DNA from 3 places in the Sinorhizobium sojae CCBAU 05684 genome. Region 3 is predicted to be linked to each of the others. Evidence: predicted binding sites of a transcription regulator. Region 3 holds the regulator's gene; each other region holds the start of a gene.
What was found. The regulator PhoB, encoded in region 3, activates phosphate uptake and scavenging genes when phosphate is short. The targets are predictions, from matches to a motif close to TGTCATNNANCTGTCAT.

Region 1 (4,857 bases), 1.6 Mb from region 3:
CAGGTCTGACTGACGCAGCGACTGTGGCGGCGGCTCGGTGATGGCCGTGATCGGTGATGGTCGGCGGGGCCGTCCGATCCGCGGCGCGGCAAGGGCCATCACGATCGTCAGCCCGAAGCCGACCGCCATCGCCGGCAACACCATGGCGCCGCCGATGAGGCCTGTCATCCAGCCGCCAAGCATGGTCGCGCCGATAAAGGCGATCGATCCCCAGACGCGCATATGCGCATAATCGAACCCCCAGCGGCGCACCCCCGACAGCGCGATCGCCTCGACGATCGGCAAATAGGGCGAATAGACCGCCGACTGCAGCGCATAGATCACGAGCACGGGCCAGAAGCTGTGCGCGAAGAAGAGGATGAAAGCGGTCGCAAGCGACAGACAGCCGGACCAGATGAGCACGATCGTGCGCTCTCCGAGCCGGTCAGCGAGCACGCCCGCAAGCGGCGCCGTGATGACGCGGATGAACATCGGCACGGCGAGCACCACGCCGATCTCGAAATCGCTCAGCGAAAGCGTGCTGAGCCAGACCGGAAAATACGGCATGGCGAAGCCGTTGACGATCAACGGAGCGCAAAACAGCAGCGCGAGGCGAAGCGCGAAATGGCGCGGAGGTGGCCCCAGAACCGGGGGCGCAGATGCGGGAATCATGGGAGGACCTGATGGCTGTGTGCCAGCTGTAGCACAACCGCCTCGCGGCGCACCATCCGCTAGTTTTCGCTACAGGCACTTCCGTACGGGGACAGACGCCGGTGCGTAGTCAGGCCGCCTGCTGCGCCGGAACGGACAAGGGCAGATCGACCCCGCTCGCGCTTCCCGTGTTTGCCGCACTGCCGCGCAGCCTGTGCCAGATGATCAGTTCCATCGTACCGTCGTGGTGCTCGGCGATCGCCGTGCAGCTCTCGACCCAGTCGCCGGTATTGATGTAGCGGATGCCGCCGACATCCTCGATCACCGCGTGGTGAATATGGCCGCAGATGACGCCCTGAGCCTGGTGGCGGAGCGCCTCCTCGGCCACGACCTTCTGGAACTCGCCGATGAAATTCACCGCATGCTTGACCTGCAGCTTGGCCCAGGATGAGAACGACCAATAGGGCATGCCGAGCCGGCGGCGGATCGCAGCAAGGCCGATGTTGATGGCGATCGCCATGTCGTAGGCCCAGTCGCCAAGATAGGCGAGCACCCGAGCGTTGCGCACGACTACGTCGAATTCGTCGCCATGCAGCACGAGATAATTCCGCCCGTCGGCACCCCGATGCATATGCCGCTGTGCGACCTCGATGCCACCGAAGTGCATTCCGGGAAAGTCACGCATGAACTCATCGTGGTTGCCGGGAACGTAGATGATACGCGTACCCTTGCGCGCCTTGCGCAGGAGCTTCTGGATGACGTCGTTGCACTGCTGCGGCCAATACCAGTTCCGTTTCAGCCGCCAGCCGTCGACGATATCGCCGACGAGGATGATGGTTTCGGCGTCGTGGTGGCGCAGGAAATCGAGCAGGTATTCCGTCCTGGCTGCTTTCGAGCCGAGGTGAAGGTCGGAAATGAAGAGCGTGCGCAATTTCCGGACGGGATTCGGTTCCGATACCGCTGCCGCTGCCATGCGAGCCTCGTCTTGCTAGAGCCATTTGCCCCGTCAAAACCAGACTCGTGTTTCAGGAAGATGACACGGACCGCTGCTTGCGCCATTCCGGCATGGGCAACCGGTCATTCTTGCCCGACACCGACATGGAAATGACTGAAAGCGAAAAACTATACGTCGCGCGCAAATCGTGCCAAAAGGCCAGCATGCAGGAATCGAGGAAGCAAGGTATGACCACGGGCGACAAAGCGAAATCCCAATCGGTGCCGGAGAGCGGCGATATCGACCAGCAGGCACTCTTCTTTCACCGCTATCCTCGCCCCGGCAAACTCGAGATCCAGCCGACCAAGCCGCTCGGCAATCAGCGTGACCTGGCGCTGGCCTATTCGCCCGGGGTCGCCGCCCCCTGCCTCGCCATTAGGGACAATCCGGAAACCGCCGCCGACTTCACCGCGCGCAGCAATCTCGTCGCCGTCATCTCGAACGGCACAGCCGTACTCGGCCTTGGCAATATCGGCCCCCTCGCCTCCAAGCCGGTCATGGAAGGCAAGGCCGTTCTCTTCAAGAAGTTCGCCGGCATCGACGTCTTCGACATCGAGATCGACGCGCCCACCGTCGAGCGCATGGTCGATGTCGTCTCCGCGCTCGAGCCGACCTTCGGCGGCATCAATCTCGAGGACATCAAGGCACCCGAATGCTTCGAGGTGGAGCGTCGCCTGCGCGAGATGATGGATATCCCCGTCTTCCACGATGACCAGCACGGCACCGCCATCATCGTCGCCGCCGCCGTCCTGAACGGGCTGGAACTTGCCGGCAAGGACATCGCCAAGGCGAAGATCGTCGCCTCCGGCGCGGGCGCTGCCGCGCTTGCATGCCTCAACCTGCTCGTGACGCTTGGCGCGAAACGCGAGAACATCTGGGTCCATGACATCGAAGGTCTTGTCTATAAGGGCCGCGAAGCGCTGATGGACGAGTGGAAGTCCGTCTACGCGCAGGAGAGCGACAATCGCGTGCTTGCCGACAGCATCGGCGGCGCCGACGTCTTCCTCGGCCTTTCGGCCGCCGGCGTGCTCAAGCCCGAGCTGCTGGCGCAAATGGCCGAGAAGCCGCTGATCATGGCGCTCGCCAATCCGACGCCGGAAATCATGCCGGAAGTCGCCCGCGCCGCACGCCCGGACGCGATGATCTGCACCGGCCGTTCCGACTATCCGAACCAGGTCAACAACGTCCTCTGCTTCCCCTATATTTTCCGCGGCGCGCTCGATTGCGGCGCGCGCACCATCAACGAAGAGATGAAATTGGCGGCCGTGCGGGCTATTGCCGGTCTTGCGCGCGAGGAACCGTCCGACGTTGCCGCCCGCGCCTATTCCGGCGAAACGCCGGTATTCGGACCCGATTATCTGATTCCCTCGCCCTTCGATCAGCGGCTGATCCTCAGGATCGCTCCAGCCGTCGCCAGGGCCGCCGCCGAAACCGACGTTGCAACCCGTCCGATCCAGGACTTCGACGCCTATCTCGACAAGCTCAATCGCTTCGTCTTCCGGTCCGGCTTCATCATGAAGCCGGTCTTCGCCGCCGCAAAGAATGCCGTGAAGAACCGTGTCATCTTTGCCGAGGGCGAGGATGAGCGGGTGCTGCGCGCCGCCCAGGTTCTGCTCGAGGAAAGCACCGCCCAGCCGATCCTGATCGGCCGTCCGCAGATCATCGAGACGCGGCTGCGCCGCTATGGCCTGCGTATCCGGCCCGATGTCGACTTCGAAGTGGTGAACCCCGAAGGCGACCCGCGTTACCGCGACTATGTCGACGACTATTTCAACCTTGTCGGCCGCCTCGGCGTCATTCCGGAGGCCGCGCGTACGATCGTGCGTACCAACACGACGGTAATCGGGGCCCTCGCAGTCAAGCGCGGGGAAGCGGATTCGCTGATCTGCGGCGTCGAAGGGCGCTACAGCAAACACTTGCGCGACGTATCCCAGATCATCGGCAAGAAACCGGGCGTCCATGATTTCTCCGCCCTTAGCCTCCTGATCTCGCAACGTGGCGCCACCTTCTTCACCGACACCTATGTCAGCTATGATCCCAGCGCCGAAGAGATTGCCCAAACGACGGTGATGGCCGCCGGCGAAATTCGCCGCTTCGGCATCACCCCGCGCGCCGCGCTCGTATCGCATTCGAACTTCGGCTCGCGCGATTCCGAAAGTGCCTCCAAGATGCGTGCGGCGCTCCGGCTCGTGCGCGAGCTTGCCCCGGACCTCGAGCTGGATGGCGAGATGCACGGCGACTCGGCGATTTCCGAAATCCTGCGCCAGCGGGTAATGCCGAACAGCACGCTGAAAGGGGAAGCCAACCTGCTCGTCTTCCCCAATCTCGATGCCGCAAACATCACGCTCGGTGTGGTCAAGACGATGACGGACAGCCTCCATGTGGGCCCGATCCTCCTGGGATCGGCCCTGCCGGCGCACATCCTTTCGCCCTCGGTGACGTCGCGCGGCGTCGTCAACATGGCCGCACTCGCCGTCGTGGAGGCAAGCCATCCCGCATAGCGACCTTTACGCGTCTGAGAGACGCGCGGCGCCGTAGGGAGGACGAGGAAGTCCCTCCTTTTCTCCAGCAGGTTCCCGTCTCAGCGCCTTCCAATCGCGCGAGATGATCTCAGATCTGTTAGGTCTGCGATCATCTTTGTCGAAGCGATCGCTGTTTCAGCAATCGCGCATTTGGCGATTTATAAGTCCTGCCCCCACAAAACCACAATCACCGATTGATATATCAGGATAGTTGCAGGGCTTACAAAATATAGCACTAGACAAAGACAGCCTCCCTAAACCATGTTTATTCTAGGGGCATGAATCGGTGTTACGGCATGACTAATGAACAGGCTGTCCTCGATCTGCTGGATATCGTCGAATACGGAGGCTGCGCCGAACCGCAGCAATTCTTTGCCTTGATGCGCCGCACCTTCAATATTGCGCATCTCCTCTACCTCGAAGCGGAACCATCGTCAGAAGGCTTGAAGGTCTGCCGCTTGCATCACACCTTCGGCGCCTATGCCGCCGAAATCTACCATTCGAGAGGGCTCCACCGGATCGACCCGATCCTGAGACTTGCTCTCGGCGGCGTCAGGCCCGTCGAATGGGCGACGGCCCGCCGACGCTTCCCCGAATGCGAACCGCTTTTCGAGGCGGCAGAGGAGATCGGCCTTTCGACGGAAGGCGTGGCGCTGCCGCTTCCGTGTCCGGCTGGCCGTGTGGCGCTTCTCGCCATCGGTTCCAACCTTT
Region 2 (4,857 bases), 590 kb from region 3:
CCTCCGGCAACGGCCCGTACATCGCCGTGTAGTAAGGGTCCGGCCCGGCCGGCCGGGTGGCTTGCGGTTTGCTGCCGCTCGCGCATCCTGCAAGGGCAACCGCGGCGATGACAAGAATGAAAATCTGTACGGGGCGAAACACACACATAATCGAAACGATCCTGACAATGGCAATGGGGATCGGCGAGGTCGGCCGTCCCAGTCTGTGTCCTGGGCAGAACACGGCTGCGAATCGACCCATCTTTGAATGTAGTCTGAGGAGGGGACGGCCGAAAGGGGAATTGCGGCTTTGGCCGATGTGGGGGTGGCTCCGCGATCCATCTCCGCTTGATCGGCTTTGCGCCGCGGGTGTATGCCATTTCGATGCAATGGAGCGATCAGGCCATCATTCTGGGCATCCGCAGGCACGGCGAAAGCTCTGTCATCGCGGAGGTCATGACGTCCGGGCACGGCCGGCATCTGGGCCTCGTGCGTGGGGGCCGATCGCGCTCAATGCAGCCGGTACTGCAGCCGGGCAATTCGGTCGAGGTCACTTGGCGCGCGCGTCTCGACGAACATCTCGGCGAATTCCGTGTCGAGCCCATGCAATTGCGCGCCGCAAGGCTGATGGAGGCGGCGATCTCGGTCTACGGTATCCAGGCGTTGGGTGCCCTCCTAAGACTCCTGCCCGAGCGCGATCCGCATCCGCATCTCTACGAGGCGCTTGCCGTCATCGTCGACCACTTGCAGGACCCGGCGGACGCCGGCGAACTCTTCGTGCGCTTCGAACTGGCGGTCCTGAACGATCTCGGCTTCGGGCTCGATCTTTCGGAATGTGCGGCAACGGGCAGGCGCGACGAACTCGTCTATGTGTCGCCGAAATCGGGTCGCGCGGTCAGCAGTGACGCGGGTGCCCCCTATGCCGAGCGCATGCTCGCCCTTCCGGCCTTTTTGTCCGGTAGCCGGAACGCGGCCGATCATGACGGCCTGGCGGCGGCGTTCCGTCTCACCGCCCATTTCCTGAACCGCCATGTCTATGAACCGCGCGGCATCGATGCATCTTCCGCGCGCGACGGCTTCGTCCAAGCGACGCTGAAGGCGTTCAGAGAGGCGCCGAAGTCGGCGCCTCAGATTGTTCCACCGGTCGGTTAGCCGATCAGGGCGTTGTCGTCGCGTTTGATGGCGATCACGGTCGAGCGCGGCAGCTTGCCTTCGCCGTCCGGGAAAGGTGCGTCCGGGTGCTGGATGCCGACGAACATCGTGCGTTTGTCGGCGGACCAGGTCACGCCGGTGACTTCGGCACCCTTCGGCCCGGTGAGGAAGCGCTCGATGCGGCCGGTGGCAGGATCGCCCGCTAGCATCTGGTTGTTGCCCTGGCCAAGGAACTCGCCCTCGTTGGAGTCTTCACCGTCGGTCTGGATCCAAAGGAGGCCGGTGGTGTCGAACATCATGCCGTCCGGCGAGTTGAACATGTTGCCGGAGTTGATGTTGGACGAACCGGCATAGGCGCCGCCCTTGTGGACGTCCGGATTGCCGGCCATGACGAACAGGTCCCATTTGAAATTGCCGCCGGCATGGTCCTCGTTGTCCGGATACCAGCGGACGATCTGGCCATATTCGTTCTTTTCGCGCGGATTCGGGCCACCGACCGTCATTTCGTCGCCGCCGGCATTGGTGCGCAGCTTGCCATCTTTCACTTCGCCGCGGCGGCTGTTGTTGGTGAGCGCGCAATAGGCTTCGATCGCGACCGGGTTGACGGCGACCCATTCCGGTCGATCCATGGTGGTGGCGCCGACCTTTGAGGCGGCCTGTCGGGTGAACACGTATATCTCGTCCATCTTCATGCCCGTAGTTTCCAGGGTGAGGGCCAGCCATTCGCCATTGCCGTCGTCGGAGAACTTGGCGACATAGAGCGTGCCTTCGTCGAGCAGCTTGGAGGTGTCGCCGCCCGGAACGTAGATGCCGTTCGAGACATATTTGTAAAGGAATTCGCCACGTTCGTCGTCGCCCATGTAGACGACCACGCGACCGTCGCGTGCGATGACGACAGCGGCGTTTTCATGCTTGATACGGCCGAGAGCGGTGCGCTTGATCGGGGTCGACGAAGCGTCCGATGGATCGATTTCGACGATGTAGCCGGCGCGGCGCGGTTCGTTCGGATTCTTGGAGACGTCGAAACGGGGATCGAAGGCCTCATAGCCATAGCGGGTTTCCGCTGAGATGCCGTAGCGCTTGTAGTCGTCGGGCATGGCGAAGGTCGGGTCGGTGGAACCGAAATAGCCGTTGAAATTTTCCTCGCAGGTGAGATAGGTGCCCCAGGGGGTCCTGCCCGCGCCGCAATTGTTGAAGGTCCCGAGACAGTCGGTGCCGTTCGGATCAGCTTCGGTCTTGAGAAGGTCGGAGCCGGCGGCCGGACCAGAAATCTTCATCGGAGTCAGATGGGTAATCCGGCGGTTGAACGGGCTGTCGAGCACGATTTCCCAGCCGTTCTCACCTTCGACGACTTCCATGACGGTGACTCCCTGCATGTTCTGCAGAATCTTCACGTCGTCGGCGCTCTTGGGCATGCCCTTATCATTTTTCGGAAGATTGGCTTTGTTGTTGACGTATTCGTGGTTGACGGCAATGACCTGCTTGCCACCGATAGCGAACAGCTCCATGCCATCGGTGTTTTCGCCGAAGACCTTATCGGAGTTCTCGACACTGACGCCGTTGGCCGGATCGATATCCGGAACATTCGAAAACAGCGGCTGGCCCCATTTCGCAAGCGGCCTCCAAGAATAGCCTTCCGGAACGTGAATCGTACTATCGGTGGCGATCGGAACCGGCTTGAACGGGAAGCGGGAAGCTGCTTCCTGAGCCCGCGCGGAAGTGGAGTTCAGCAGATTGCCGAGCGTGCCCATGGCGGCAGCGGCGGATCCGAAGGCGAGAACACCGCCAAGAAAGCCGCGGCGCGAAACGGCCGCTTCGACGATTCGGTCGAAATCGGTTTCAGCCGGAGGCGGATTCTGCAGTTCGTCCCATTCGTCCCAGGACAGCTTGCTCTTGTCGATGTCGGTCATGGCTTTTCTCCATTCGTTGCTTTTCGGAACAGGTCCAAGGACGGGGCGTATCGCCGTTAAATTACATTCATATGACGGAAGCGACCACATGACGGAGCAACGTCACGGGTTCAGACGGCCATGATCATCAAAAACGACGAGCGTTGCGGCGTCATCCATGCGGCGCAGCCCGCCAACCGAAAGTTGCGGAAGAGATTACTGTTCAAGCGTGATGAACTCCTCTGGCATATGGCGCCGACCTGTGCCAATCGTTCATGAACCATGGTGGTGTCGGGGAACCCATGCTCGAAATCCTTTCCGTTGTAGCCTTTGTCCTGGCACTAGCCGCCTTCCTCGGAGGTCGCAGAACCGCGGAGCGGCTCGACGCCGAAATCGTGAGCCTGAAAGCGGAGATCGCCCGGCTCGCCAAAAAGGAAACACCGGGTCTGCCGTCCGTCGCCGAGGATCCGTCGGACGCTCCTGCCGGTTCCGAGCCGGAGGAAGCGCTCGCCGCCGGACCGTGGTCGCAGGCGCGAGAGGGCGCGCGCATATTCAGCGACGCCGCGGCGGACGACGGGAGCTCGGGCGGTACCACCAGTGATGCGACTGCAGCTGCGGCCGCGCCGATTGCGGCAGCGTCGCGTGAGAGCTTCGAAAGCCGGATCGGCGGGCGATGGCCGGTCTGGGTCGGCGGGCTCGCACTTGCGCTTGGCGGCTACTTCCTCGTGCAATATTCGATCGAGGCGGGACTGCTGAGCCCGGCCGTTCGCCTGACGCTTGCCGCCGCCTTCGGCCTCCTGCTTGGTTTCACGGGCGAGGTCATCCGGCGACGGGCGGTGCCGGCGATCGCCGACCGCTTCCGCAACGCCATGATCCCCGGCGTACTGACGGCTGCCGGTGCCGTAACGCTGTTCGGCGTCGCCTATGCGGCCCATGGCATCTACGCATACATCGGCACGGCCACGGCCTTCGTGCTGTTGGCGTTGATCTCGCTTGCAACGGTCGGCCTGTCGCTGCTGCATGGACAGGCACTTGCCGGGCTTGGGCTACTCGCATCGCTCCTGACGCCACTGTTCGTCTCGAGCGGCGAGCCTCGGCCCTGGGTCCTGTTCGGCTTCCTCTCGATCGCGTGGCTCGCGACGCTCCTTGCCTCGCGCTTTAGGCAATGGACGGTCGTGCCGACGCTCGCCAATGCGGGTCTTGGCCTTTGGGGGCTTGCCTATACCACGCTCGAAGCGCCCTTCGATGCTCCGCCGGTCGCATTCGCCCTTCTGGTGATGATCGCCGGCATCGGGCTCGTCTGGCCCGGCAACCTGCCCCGCGAGCCTTTCGATACGACGGACCCGGCGGTCGGCGTCGCGGGCCCCTGGGAGCGGCTGTTTGCGCCGCCCCGTGCGGCGATCACTGTCTCGGCAGCCGTCGTCGCCGCGGTTCTGGCGCTCCTCTTCGTCAGCCCGGCGGTCGAAGCCGCGCGTTTCCCGGTTGCCGAGTTCGTGATCGTGACGGCGGTTCTTGCCGCAGTCGGGGCCTTGCGGGGGACGGCGGTTTACGCGGCGCTGCTTGCCGCCTTCGCCGCGGTCGCCGGCACCTGGAGTCTGACCGCGTTCAGCGGCGTTCTCGCCTATCTCGACCCGCCGGCGTCCTCACCGGAGATCGTCATCCCGGGCCGCGTAGCGATGCTGACGGCGATGATCCTGGCGGCGTTGTTCCCGTTGCTTGCAGCCGCGGTTCTTGCCGGGCGGCTCCTGGTGGAGCGGCAGTTCGCCATCCTCTGGGCCGGCCTTGCCGCAGGCGTGCCGAATGCTCTTGTCGGCATGTCCTTCCTGATGACGGGCAC
Region 3 (4,857 bases):
CGGACCTCGATGACATTGTCGCCTCCGCCCTTCAGAAAGCCGGCCTTTGGAACGAAGTGAAGGATCGCCTGGACGCTCCGGGTACCGGCCTCTCCGGCGGCCAGCAGCAGCGCCTTTGCATTGCTCGCGCCGTCGCCGTCAGCCCGGAAGTCATCCTCATGGATGAACCCTGCTCGGCACTTGATCCGATCGCCACCGCCAAGGTCGAGGAACTGATCCACGAGCTTCGCGAGAACTTCACCATCGTTATTGTAACCCACTCGATGCAGCAGGCGGCACGCGTGTCGCAGCGTACGGCGATGTTCCACCTTGGCAATCTGGTTGAAGTGGACGACACCGATAAGATCTTCACCAATCCGGACGACCAACGCACGCAGGACTACATCATGGGCCGGTTCGGCTAAGCGGAACCGCTCGCATACGCCCGCTAACCTGTTGGAACCGATCGAGCGCGTTCCCGAGGAATAGAAGATGACTCATCCACACATCATGTCCGCCTTCGACGAAGAGTTGAAGTATCTCACGCGCCGTATCTCCGAGATGGGTGGGCTGGCCGAGCAAATGGTGGCCGACTCCGTGCGGGCACTGGTCAATTCCGACTTGGCGCTCGCCCAGAAGGTCATTTCGGACGATGCCATGCTCGACGAGGCCGAACGCCAGATCGGCGAGAAGGCGATCGTCACCATAGCCAAGCGCCAGCCCATGGCCGCGGACCTGCGCGAAATCATGGGCTCCATCCGCATTGCGGCCGACCTGGAGCGCGTCGGCGATCTTGGCAAGAACACGGCGAAGCGCGTGATCGCGGTAGCCGGCTCTGGAATTCCGCGCAAGCTCGCGCGGGGCCTTGAGCATCTGGCCGAACTCGCTCTGGTCCAGCTCAAGGAAGTACTTGACGTCTTTGCTTCCCGCTCGCCGGAGAAGGCAAACAGCATCCGCCAGCGGGACGAAGAGATCGATGCGATCTACACGTCGCTTTTCCGGGAATTGCTCACCTATATGATGGAGGACCCGCGCAACATCACACCTTGCACGCATCTTCTTTTCTGCGCCAAGAACATCGAGCGGATCGGCGACCATGCGACCAATATTGCCGAGACGATCTACTATATGGCGACTGGTGCCCAGCCGCAGGGCGAGCGGCCGAAGGACGATACGACAGCGACAATGGGGTCGGTGACAGACTGAAGCGGAGAAGGAGAGGGGGGCGCCTTTCAACTGATGGATTGAGGCAAGGAGTTGTAGCTTAGATGTTGCCGAAGATAGCTGTTGTTGAAGACGAGGAAGCATTGAGCGTATTGCTGCGCTACAACCTCGAAGCCGAAGGCTTCGAGGTCGATACGATCCTTCGCGGCGACGAGGCTGAAATCCGCCTGCAGGAACGGCTGCCCGACCTCTTGATCCTCGATTGGATGTTGCCAGGCGTCTCCGGCATCGAGCTTTGCCGCAGGCTCCGACAAAGGCCGGAAACGGAGCGTTTGCCGATCATCATGCTGACGGCGCGCGGCGAGGAGAGCGAGCGCGTGCGGGGGCTCGCAACCGGCGCCGACGACTATGTCGTCAAACCATTTTCGACGCCGGAACTGATGGCGCGGGTCAAGGCGATGCTCAGGCGCGCCAAACCGGAGGTCCTGTCGACGGTGCTTCGCTGCGGCGACATCGAACTCGATCGCGAGACGCATCGCGTCCATCGCCGCAGCCGCGAGGTCCGGCTCGGACCGACGGAGTTCCGGCTGCTTGAGTTCCTCATGTCTTCGCCGGGACGGGTGTTCTCCCGCTCACAACTGCTAGACGGCGTCTGGGGCCATGACATCTACGTCGACGAGCGCACGGTCGACGTCCATGTCGGCCGCCTGCGCAAGGCGCTGAACTTTTCAAACATGCCCGACGTGATCAGGACGGTGCGCGGCGCCGGTTATTCGCTCGAAGGGTAGGCTCCAATTCAATGCGAGTTGCCAAGAAAAAAGGGCCCGTGGGGCCCTTTCAGCGTTGCTTCGTGATCGAGATTTTTCGAGATCGAACGTCAGCGGATGCGCCGGCGTTCCGCCGAAGGCTGGTAGGCAAGCCGCGCATGATAGCTGCAATAGGGCGAGGATTCCGGCGAGTCGTTGCCGCAGAAGTGAAACTCCTCCTTCAGCGGATCACCGATCGGCCACTTGCACGTCCGCTCGGTGAGCTGCGTCAGCTCCAAGCGGCGCGACATCGGCACGACGATATTCGCTGCGAGTTCGAATTCCTGTTCGGCCACCAGGTCGACGGCGACCTCTTCTTTGAGGACCGTCGCACCGGAAGGGCGGGCGACAGTGCGGGTGACGGCGCGAGCGGCGTAGTTCGGTGCACGCGGCGCCGAGGTCGTCCGCTTGGGACGCGCGGGCGTGGTGGTCCCTCCCGCCTTTGCGCGGCCCGGCAGGCTCAACCGGTGTACCTTGCCGATGACGGCATTGCGGCTGACGCCGCCCAATTGCGCCGCAATCTGGCTGGCGCTCAGGCCCTCGGACCACAGCTTCTTCAGTTTCTCGACCCGCTCGTCCGTCCAGTTCATATCTGCACTCCCCGTTCTCGGCGTTGGGATGGCAGAATCCATCACCGTCCCCCCAGAAAAAACCTGGAGTTACAACGCGATAACCATTTTGGTGACTAGGTCCGCCGCATGCGTCTAGTAATTAAATCTTAACCTACCGGCAGGGTGACTCCGTGGCAAGAGTCGCTGGAATCGCGCCGAATCGATTTCGCAGTTTTCCCCAACTTGCTGTCTCATAGTTGCATTTTTGCAAGCCCCGTGACGCGAATTTTTCGCACTACGGAATCTGCTCTCCCCGAGCGGCCGCAGGCCTTGGTTTTGTTGACATTGCGCTGCGAAATAGGAATAGTGCCAGCGCCGCCGAAAGGCGGCATTTTGATTTTTTTCAGGCAGACAATCGAACAGTCCGATAGTGATGCCGAGGAAGGAGAAGCCCAAATGGCCGCAACAACGCCGCTCTACGACACCTATTTGCGCGCGCCGTTGCGTTTCGAGCGAGGTGAGGGCGTCTGGCTGGTCGCCGAAGACGGGACGCGCTATCTCGATTTCGCCGCCGGAGTCGCCGTCAACTCGCTCGGCCATGCCCATCCGCATCTCGTCGAGGCGCTGAAGGCCCAGGCGGAGAAACTCTGGCACGTTTCCAATCTCTATGACGTTCCGGGGCAGGAAAGCCTTGCGCGGCGGCTGACGGCGGTCACCTTCGCCGACCGGGTGTTCTTCACCAATTCGGGCGCCGAGGCGCTAGAGTGTGCGATCAAGACGGCGCGCCGCTACCATTTCGCCAAGGGTCATCCGGAGCGGTTCCATATCATCACGTTCGAGGGGGCCTTCCACGGCCGCACCATCGCTACGATCGCCGCCGGCGGTCAGCAGAAATACATCGAAGGCTTCGGACCGAAGGCGCCCGGCTTCTATCAGGTGCCGTTCGGGGACATCGCCGCCGTCAAGAGCGCGATCAACGACGAGACCGCGGCGATCCTGGTCGAGCCTATCCAGGGCGAGGGTGGGGTGCGTCTGGCGTCAAAGGAGTTCCTGCAGGAGCTGCGTGCCCTCTGCGACGAATTCGGCCTCATGTTGATCCTGGATGAAGTGCAGTGCGGTGTGGGCCGCACCGGCAAGCTCTTCGCCTATGAGTGGGCAGGCATCCGGCCCGACATCATGGCCGTCGCCAAGGGGATTGGCGGCGGCTTTCCGCTCGGCGCATGCCTGGCGACGGAGGCGGCCGCCGCAGGCATGTTGGCCGGCACGCACGGCTCGACCTATGGCGGCAATCCGCTGGCGATGGCCGTCGGCAACGCGGTGCTCGACGTGGTCCTTGCCGAGGGCTTCCTCGACAATGTGCGCGACGTCGCACTCGTCTTCCGCCAAGGGCTCGCTTCGCTCAAGGATCGCTTCCCCGACGTTATCGAAGAGGTCCGCGGCGACGGCCTGATGCTCGGCATCAAGGCGAAAGTGCCCTCCACCGACCTTCTGAAGGCGATCCGGGCCGAAAGGTTGCTCGCGGTTCCGGCCGGCGAAAACGTACTGCGCCTCTTGCCTCCGCTGATCGTCACGGCGGCTGAGGCAAGGGAGGGGCTCGCGCGGGTCGAGCGCGCCGCCGAGGCAGTGAGGGCCGCAGGCGGCACAGCCGCCGCTTGAGGCTGCGACGAGCCGCTCCGGCGGGCGCCGGGGCCACATGACTAGGGAATTACGACAGGAAATACAGACACATGACCGCCACCAGACATTTTCTCGATCTTTCGGCCATGACGTCCGCCGATCTCAGGATCATCATTGACGATGCCCGCATGCGCAAGTCGGCGACCAAGGCCGGAACGGCCGACAAGCCGCTCGCCGGCAAGATGCTGGCGATGATCTTCGAGAAGCCGTCGACCCGTACGCGCGTCTCCTTCGACGTCGGGATGCGCCAGCTCGGCGGCGAGACGCTGTTTCTTTCGGGCACGGAAATGCAACTGGGCCGGGCCGAAACCATCGGCGACACGGCGAAGGTTCTCTCGCGCTACGTCGATGCGATCATGATTCGCACGACCGACCATCGCCGGCTCCTTGAAATGGCCGAGCACGCGACCGTGCCGGTCATCAATGGCCTGACTGACGACACGCATCCCTGTCAGATAATGGCCGACATCATGACCTTCGAGGAGCACCGCGGGCCGGTCACAGGCAAGACGATTGCCTGGACGGGCGACGGCAACAACGTGCTGCATTCGCTCATCGAAGGTACGGCGCGCTTCGGCTACCGGATGAACATGGCGGTTCCGTTCGGCTCCGAGCCGCAGGACAAGTTCCTCAACTGGGCTCGGAACAACGGCGGAGAGGTCCTGCTTTGCCACGAGCCG

Region 1: the regulator PhoB is predicted to act here: its motif matches at 1,653-1,669, upstream of SJ05684_RS08330 (UDP-2,3-diacylglucosamine diphosphatase).
Region 2: the regulator PhoB is predicted to act here: its motif matches at 3,102-3,118, upstream of SJ05684_RS03485 (PhoX family protein).

What each region holds. Positions count from the first base shown of each region.
Region 1 is NZ_CP023067.1:1,694,668-1,699,524, forward strand. It holds gene SJ05684_RS08325 (MFS transporter) at 1-651, opposite strand, end outside; gene SJ05684_RS08330 (UDP-2,3-diacylglucosamine diphosphatase) at 761-1,603, opposite strand; gene SJ05684_RS08335 (NADP-dependent malic enzyme) at 1,813-4,125, shown strand; gene SJ05684_RS08340 (helix-turn-helix transcriptional regulator) at 4,443-4,857, shown strand, end outside.
Region 2 is NZ_CP023067.1:715,585-720,441, forward strand. It holds gene SJ05684_RS03475 (L,D-transpeptidase) at 1-148, opposite strand, end outside; gene recO (DNA repair protein RecO) at 364-1,131, shown strand; gene SJ05684_RS03485 (PhoX family protein) at 1,128-3,041, opposite strand; gene SJ05684_RS03490 (DUF2339 domain-containing protein) at 3,323-4,857, shown strand, end outside.
Region 3 is NZ_CP023067.1:124,053-128,909, forward strand. It holds gene pstB (phosphate ABC transporter ATP-binding protein PstB) at 1-404, shown strand, start outside; gene phoU (phosphate signaling complex protein PhoU) at 472-1,185, shown strand; gene phoB (phosphate regulon transcriptional regulator PhoB) at 1,248-1,931, shown strand; gene SJ05684_RS00610 (GcrA family cell cycle regulator) at 2,021-2,539, opposite strand; gene SJ05684_RS00615 (aspartate aminotransferase family protein) at 2,957-4,156, shown strand; gene argF (ornithine carbamoyltransferase) at 4,228-4,857, shown strand, end outside.